DNA from 2 places in the Thioalkalivibrio sp. ALE30 genome. Region 1 is predicted to be linked to the other one. Evidence: predicted binding sites of a transcription regulator. Region 1 holds the regulator's gene; the other holds the start of a gene.
The links. The regulator sigma-54, encoded in region 1, starts transcription at its own class of promoters, with help from an activator protein. The targets are predictions, from matches to a motif close to TGGCANGNTNCNTGCTT.
Positions count from the first base shown of each region.

Region 2: D107_RS0111745 (DUF4168 domain-containing protein) is a predicted target of sigma-54. The motif match lies at 2,277-2,293, and genes of this name have one in related genera.

Region 1 is NZ_KB898174.1:47,002-50,962, reverse strand. Features, by position in the region: gene hprK (HPr(Ser) kinase/phosphatase) at 1-230, opposite strand, end outside; gene D107_RS0110530 (PTS sugar transporter subunit IIA) at 282-749, opposite strand; gene hpf (ribosome hibernation-promoting factor, HPF/YfiA family) at 753-1,091, opposite strand; gene D107_RS0110520 (RNA polymerase factor sigma-54) at 1,108-2,589, opposite strand; gene lptB (LPS export ABC transporter ATP-binding protein) at 2,678-3,448, opposite strand; gene lptA (lipopolysaccharide transport periplasmic protein LptA) at 3,445-3,961, opposite strand, start outside; gene lptC (LPS export ABC transporter periplasmic protein LptC) at 3,953-3,961, opposite strand, start outside.
Region 2 is NZ_KB898176.1:7,443-11,403, forward strand. Features, by position in the region: gene D107_RS0111735 (ATP-binding protein) at 1-719, shown strand, start outside; gene D107_RS0111740 (sigma-54 dependent transcriptional regulator) at 716-2,143, shown strand; gene D107_RS0111745 (DUF4168 domain-containing protein) at 2,441-2,962, shown strand; gene rplM (50S ribosomal protein L13) at 3,201-3,629, shown strand; gene rpsI (30S ribosomal protein S9) at 3,661-3,961, shown strand, end outside.

The sequences.
Region 1 (3,961 bases):
GCGATGTAGCGGGCCTCGAAGTCCCCGATGACCTGGATGCGGTTGGGGCGGATCAGGTTGAGGTGGCCGGCCAGTGGCAGGTCATCCCCGTCCTCGCCGACGAGCTTGCGGTCGTGGGCGGCGTGCTCGCCATGCACGAAGCGCAGATCCAGGCGGTTGCCCATGGCCTGGATCAGGCTCTCCACGTTGATGTCGCGGGCAATCCCGCCTTCGCCCAGTGCCTCGTTCATGAGCAGGGCCGGCGGGGACCGGTGGCGTGGCAGGGTGCGGGGCGCACGGGATCAGCCCTCGCGGAAGCGGCGGACGAGTTCCTGTTCCAGGCTGGCGGCATCGCTGGCCCGGCGCAGGGCGGCAATGGTGTCCGGTTGCGAAAGCCCGCGCGCCAGCTGGGCCAGCAGGTCGAGGTGATCGCTGGTGGCGGCCTCCGGGACCAGCAGGGCGATCAGGATATCGACCGGCTCGTGGTCCATGGCGTCGAAGTCGACGCCGCTCTCCAGGCGCAGGACGGCCACGCGCGGAGCCTCGAGATCGGCCAGGCGGCCATGGGGGATCGCAACCCCATGGCCCAGGCCGGTGGAGCCCAGCTTTTCGCGCGCGGACAGGGCCTCGAAGATCGCGGTGCTGCCCGGTCCGCCGGCATCACCGCCGCCGGCGAGGAGTTCCGACAGGGCCTCCAGGGCCCGCTTCTGACTGGAGCATTCCGGCTCCAGGCGGATGCGCTCGGCGGTGATCAGCTCGGCAATGGACATGGGTCAGGAGGCCTGCTCGCGGTTGCGCTGGGCGCCCTCGGCCCGGTGATGATCCTTGACCTTTTCCTTGTGCTTGATCAGCTGGCGGTCGACCTTGTCGATCAGCGCGTCGATGGCGGCGTACATGTCCTCGTGGGAGGCCTCGGCGTGGATGTGATTGCCGCTGACCTGGAGATTCGCCTCGGCCTTGTTGAACTGGTTCTGGGTCTTCTCGTGGGTCAGCACGACGTGCACGTCGATGACCTTGTCGAAGTGGCGCTCCAGCTTCGCGAACTTCTCGTTGACGTAGTCGCGCAGGGCGTCGGTGAGGTCCACATGGTGGCCGGTCAGGTTGATCTGCATGGTCGGGACTCCTTGGTTACTTGTGGCCGGTGGGCATGGAGGCCATCTGCCGGCGTTCGCTGGATGAAGGGATGTGCATCGCCTCGCGGTACTTGGCCACGGTGCGACGCGCCACATTGATGCCCCGGTCCGCCAGGATCTGGGCGAGCCGGGCATCGCTGAGCGGCTTGTTCGCGGGTTCGTCGTCGATCAATTCGCGAATCATGGCACGGATGGCGGTGGCGGAACACTCGCCACCGTCGTTGGTGCCGACGTGGCTGGAGAAGAAATACTTGAACTCGAAGACTCCGCGCGGGGTGTGCATGTATTTCTGGGTGGTCACCCGGGAGATGGTCGATTCGTGCATCTCCAGGATCTCGGCGATATCGCGCAGGATCAGTGGCTGCATCGCGACCTCGCCATGTTCCAGGAAGCCTTGCTGGCGATGGACAATCGCCTCGGCGACGCGCAGCAGGGTGTCGTTGCGGCTGTGCAGGCTCTTCAGGAACCAGCGCGCCTCCTGCAGCTGGTCGCGCATGAAGGCACTGTCGCGGGCATCCGATACCTGGCGCACCATGCCGGCGTAGAGGTCGTTGATACGGATGCGTGGCGCGATCTCCGGGTTCAGCTCCACGCGCCAGCCCTCCGGGGTGTGGCGCACGTAGACATCGGGCACCACGTATTCGGAGGTGGCGGCACTGATCTGCGCGCCCGGCCGCGGGTTCAGGGTGCGGATCAAGTCCAGGGCACGCGCCAGTTCGTCCGGGTCGCGCACACCCGACTGGCGTTGCAGGGCTTTGTAATCGCGCTTGCCCAGGCTGTCCATGCCGTGTTCCAGGATCGCCCGGGCGGCCTCGCGGGCGGGGGCGTCCGGGGCCAGTTCGCGCAGCTGGATCTCCAGGCATTCGCGCAGATCGCGCGCGCCCACGCCCAGCGGGTCGCACTGCTGGATCCAGTGCAGGACTGCCTCGACCTCGTCCACGCCGACGGGTTCTTCCTCGCCGCGGCTGATGGTCTCGGCCAGCGTCTCGAGGTCGCCTTCGAGATACCCGTCGGGGCTGATCGCGTCGATCAGGGCTGCGCCGATGCGCTGGTCGCGCGGAGTCAGGTGGCTCAGGTGCAGCTGCCACAGCAGGTGGTCCTGCAGGCCCTCGCCGTCGTCGTCGCTGGTGTTTTCCAGCGGGTCGCGGTCATCCACGCCCTTGGGGGCGGGCGGCGGTTCGTAGATGTCGTCCCAGCGGCTGTCGGTGGTGAGCTCCTCGGGAATCACGTCATCGCTGGTGGTGGTGGCCTCCATGCGGTCGCCTTCCACCACCTCGCCCTCCGCGTCCAGGCGCTCGGCCCCGCCCATGTCGTCCTCGTCCTCCACCTGTTCGAGCATGGGGTTGCTCTCCAGCGCCTGCTGGATCTCCACCTGTAGTTCGAGCGTGGACAGCTGCAACAGGCGAATGGCCTGCTGCAGTTGCGGGGTCATGGTGAGCGTCTGACCCAGCTGAAGATTCAGGCCGGGTTTCAGCATTGGCTATGCGGGTCGCGGGTGACCATAAGAGCGATCTTAAATCGTGCCTCTGGTTTGTGCACCGGCGCGGGTTGTGCGCGTGCCGGCATCACAGGCGGAAATTCTCGCCGAGATAGACCCGGCGCACCTGGGGATCGGCCAGTAGCTCGTCGGGTGTCCCGGCGGCCAGCAGGCGCCCCTCGCTCAGAATATAGGCCCTGTGGCAGATCCCGAGGGTTTCGCGCACGTTGTGATCGGAGATCAGAACCCCGATGCCGCGCGCTGCAAGGTGGCGAATTACATCCTGGATATCGCCCACCGAGATCGGGTCCACCCCGGCAAAGGGCTCGTCCAGGCAGATGAATTGCGGGTCACCGGCCAGGGCGCGCGCGATCTCGGCGCGCCGGCGTTCGCCGCCGGACAGCGCGATCCCGGGGCTGTGGCGCACGGTCTCGAGCTGAAACTCCTCGATCAGCGCGTCGCCGATACGCCGGCGTTCGTGGCGGTCCAGGCCGGGGCGCAGCTCCAGCACGGCCTGCAGGTTGTCCCACACGCTCAGGCGGCGAAAGATCGAGGCCTCCTGGGGCAGGTAGCCGAGACCGGCGCGGGCGCGCACGTGGATGGGCGCGCGGGTGATGTCGTGCCCGCCCAGGGTGATGCGCCCGGCGTTAGGGCGGATCAGCCCGACCAGGCTGTAGAAGCAGGTGGTCTTGCCGGCGCCGTTGGGACCCAGCAGGCCGACCACTTCACCGGGTGCGAGGTCGACATCCACCTGGTCGAGCACGGTGCGCTGGCCGTAGCGCTTGGTCAGTTCGCGCCCGATCAGGCGATCACGGGCCTCGGCGGGTGCTGGCGCCGGGCTGGTGGCGAATGCGTTCATTCGTCGTCGCGTGGCTGGATGGTGATGCGTACGCGTTCGCTGTCGCCCTCGCCGCGTTCGGCCTCGATCACGTCGGTGGTCAGGTCGTAGGTGATGCGCTTGCCGCGCGCCTCTTCGCTGGCGGTGATCACATGGGCCTGGTCGGTGAGGATCATGCGGTCCTCGTTCAGCAGGTAGTCGATGCGCAGCGCGGTGGCGATGCGCATCTCGCCGGTCTCGGGGTCGGGGGACTCCAGGCGGGCTGGCTCGCCGTGGGCCTCCATCTCGTAGGGGCGACGATCCCGGGTACGCACGTAGACCGTGTCGGCCTCCAGCGTCATGTCGCCGCGGATCACGATCACGTCCCCGGTGTAGGTGCCCAGGCCCTGGCGTTCGTCCATCTCCGCGTGGTCGGCGGTGATCTCCACCGGCAGCGAGGGTCCCGATCCCTGCTGGCCCAGGGCCGGCGTCGCCAGCAGGGCGGAGAGGAGGCCGGCCGCCGCAAGCAGGCCCGGCAGGCGGCGGCTATTCGGG
Region 2 (3,961 bases), on a different contig from region 1:
TGCGGCTCGAGGAAAAGCTGCGGCACTCGGAGAAGCTGGCGGCGATCGGCCAGCTCGCGGCCGGTGTGGCGCATGAGCTGGGGACACCGCTCGGGATTATTGCCGGGCGGGTGCAGCGGGCCATTCGCCGCCTGCCGGAGCCGGATCCTGCGCGCAAGGAGATGGAGGCGTTGCAGGCCGAACTCGAGCGGGTGGAGACCATCGTGCGGCAGTTGCTGGACTTTGCCCGTCGCAATCCCCTGCAGGAACGCCCCCTGGACCTCGCGCAACTGGTCGGCGACCTGGTCGAGCGGGTGCGCGCGCGGCACGCGCCCGACGCGATCCGGTTCCAGGTGGACGGGGAGGCGCTGGTCGTCGCGGCCGATCGTCTGCGCCTCGGACAGGCGCTGGAGAACCTGCTGGAGAACGCGGCCCAGGCGGCCGCCGGTGAGGTGCGGGTCCACTGGCGGGCGGAGGCCGACCGGGTAACCCTGGTGGTGGCCGATGACGGTCCGACCGCCGGGCGCGGGATCGACGACGAACAGGCGGCGCGCCTGTTCGAGCCCTTCTTCACCACCAAACCCACGGGCGAGGGAACCGGACTGGGGCTGGCTGTTGTCCAGGTGGCACTGGAAGATCATCGCGGCACGGTCGCGCTGGATCGCAGCGTGCCCGGGGAGACCCGCTTTGTCGTGCATCTGCCGCTGGCCACTGACGAACCGCAGGAGACGCGCCTATGAGCGCCGCGCCACAAACACCCGCCGCGCCCCCGGAATCGGTCCTTGTCGTCGAAGACGACCGCGGACATCGCGAATTGCTGCACGAGGAGCTGGCCGAGGCCGGCTACGCGGTCACCGCGGTAGGCAGCGCCGAGGACGCCGCGCGGGCACTGGCACAGCAGGCCTTCAGTCTGGTGGTCAGTGACCTGCGTCTGCCGGGCGCCGACGGGTTTCAGGTGCTCGAGGACGCGCGCGCCCGGGTGCCGGCGCCGGGCTTCATCATGCTGACGGGCTTCGGGACCATCGACCAGGCCGTGGCCGCGCTGAAGGCGGGGGCGGACGACTTTCTGACCAAGCCGGTGGACCTCGATCATCTGCGCCTGGCTGCGGACCGGGTAACCGAGGCGCGTCGCCTGAAGGACGAGGTGCGGCGCTATCGCGAGGTGCTCGCCCGGGCCGACGGGTTTCATGGCATGCAGGGACACAGTCCGGCCATGCTGCAGATGTTCGACCTGATCCGGCGGATCGCGGCCGCCGACGGCAGCGTCCTGATTACCGGCGAGTCCGGGACCGGCAAGGAACTCGTGGCGCGGGCGCTGCACGCGGAAAGTGACCGGGCGCACGGGCCGTTCGTCGCGCTCAACTGCGCCGGCATCCCCGAGGCCCTGCTGGAGTCGGAGCTGCTGGGGCATGTTGCGGGTGCCTTCAGTGGGGCCAAGGGTGCCCGTCGAGGATTGTTCACCGAGGCACATGGGGGAACCCTGTTCCTGGACGAGATCGCCGAGATGCCGGTGGCGATGCAAAGCAAGCTGCTGCGCCTGCTGCAGGACGGACGGGTGCGCCCGGTGGGCGCCAACGAGGAGATCGAGACGGATGTGCGTATCGTCGCGGCCACCCACCAGGACCTGCAGGCGCACATGGCCGACGGCCGTTTCCGCGAGGATCTCTACTATCGCCTGGAGACCTTCCGCATCGAGATCCCGCCGCTGCGAGAACGCGGTGACGATGTCGAGTACCTGGCCCTGCAGTTCCTGCGCCAGCAAGCCCTGGCCCGAGGCCTGCCCGAGCGGCGTCTGAGCCCGGAGGCCCTGCGCGCGCTGGTGCGCTACCCCTTCCCCGGGAACGTACGCGAACTGGCCAGCCTCATCGAGCGCGCCGCCACCCTGGCCACGGGCGAGGTGATCGAGACCCGGGACCTGCCGGAACGCGTGTTCGCGATCGGCGGCGAAGATGCGGGTGTGGCCGCCGGTGGTGCCGGCGCAGAGGTGTTACCCGTAGCGGGAGTCGGCGACGACACCCAATGGCCGACGCTGGAAGAGCGCGAGCGCGACTACATTCAGCGGGTCCTGGAGCACGTGGACGGCAACAAGCAGCGGGCCGCGCGTATCCTCGGCATCGGACGCAAGACGCTCTACCGCAAGCTCGGTGAATCCGACCCGTCGTGACATCCTGACCCGGGTCGAGCTGACCCATGTGTCATTATGACTCGGACGCAAACCCGCAGCCGGCGGCGGCTCCGCCGGCCGAACTATCGCTAAGCATCTGATTATTAATCAATATCGTCCCGGTTCCCATTGTTGGCACGATGCCTGCTCCTCCTCAGGCAGCAATCGGGGAAGCGCAGCCCGCACGGGCTCATTCCTCCTCACACGGTTGCGGTGCGGCTGGACGGGGGTTCCGCTTTAGGCGGGTCCCGGTCGGCCGCAAGATCCGATCGAACCAAAGGAATAAGGAGCAACATGATGAATATGCGCAAGACGATCCTCGCAATGGCCCTGACCTCCCTGTTTGCCGTGGGTGGCGCGGCCTCCGCGCAGTATGGTGGTGCCGAAGGCGGCGCCGGCGGTGGCGACATGGGCGGCGCCCAGGGTGGCCAGCCCCCGGCCCAGGAAGGCGGTGCCGGCGCCGGTGGCGGTGCCCAGGGCGGCCAGCCGCCGCAGGGTGGCGCCCAGGGTGGCGCGGCCCAGGGCGGTGCCCCGATGCAGGAAGCCCCCGAGGTGGACCTGAGCGAAGGGGACATCGACACCTTCGTGACCGCCTTTGTCGCGGTGCAGGAAGTGCGCGAGGACTTCGCCGACCGCCTGCAGAACGCCGAGGACGAGACCGAGGCGCAGTCCATGCAGCAGGAAGCGCAGGACGAAATGGTCAGCGCCGTGGAAGATGCGGGCATGAGCGTCGAGGAATACAACGAAGTCGCCATGGCCCTGCAGAACGACCCCGAGCTGATGCAGGAAGTGCAGGAGCGCGCCGAAGCCCAGCTGTAAACGGGTTGCGTGCCGCCCCGGGCCTTGCGCCCGGGGCCTGAAAGGGGGGCCGCCCTTCGGGGCGGCCCCTTTATTATGTGCGGAGGGCGCTCGCGCAGGCCCCGGCCCGCCACCTCGCCTCCGGTGGACGTCGAGCGTGGCCCGTCTCGCGAATTGTCCCTTTTGCTTGAATCGGGTGAAGGGAAGCGTTATTCTTGCGCGCTTTCTGAATCGCCCCGACCTCGGAGCATCGAACATCATGAGTACCATCAGCGCCAAGCCGGCCGAAGTCGAACGCGACTGGTTTCTCGTCGACGCCGACGGCAAGACCCTCGGCCGACTCGCCACGGAGATCGCACGCCGTCTGCGCGGGAAGCACAAGCCCGTGTACACGCCGCATGTCGATACCGGCGACTACATCGTCGTGATCAACGCGGAGAAGATTCGCGTCTCCGGCAACAAGGCCATGGACAAGAAGTACTTCCACCACACCGGTTATCCGGGTGGCATCAAGGAAGCCAACTTCACCCAGATGATCGAGCGTCATCCGGAGAAGGTGCTGGAGCTTGCCGTGAAGGGCATGCTGCCGCGCAACCCGCTTGGCCGGGCCATGTTCAAGAAGCTCAAGGTCTACGCCGGCACCGAACACCGGCATACGGCCCAGCAGCCGCAGCCGCTCGAAGTCTGAGCCGCCAGAATCAGCAAGGGAATCGATCCGAATGGCTACCAATCAGTATTACGGCACCGGCCGCCGCAAGACCGCCGCTGCGCGCGTCTTCCTGCGCCCGGGTACGGGCAACATCACGGTTAACCAGAAGCCGCTGGACGAGTTCTTCGGCCGCCAGACCTCGCGCATGGTCGTGCGCCAGCCGCTGGAGGCGACCGAGTCCACCGAAAACTTCGACGTGATCGCAACCGTCGAGGGCGGTGGTGGTAACGGCCAGGCCGGTGCGATCCGCCTGGGCATTGCCCGCGCCCTGGTGCAGTACAACGAAGAGCTGCGCTCGCCGCTGCGTCGTG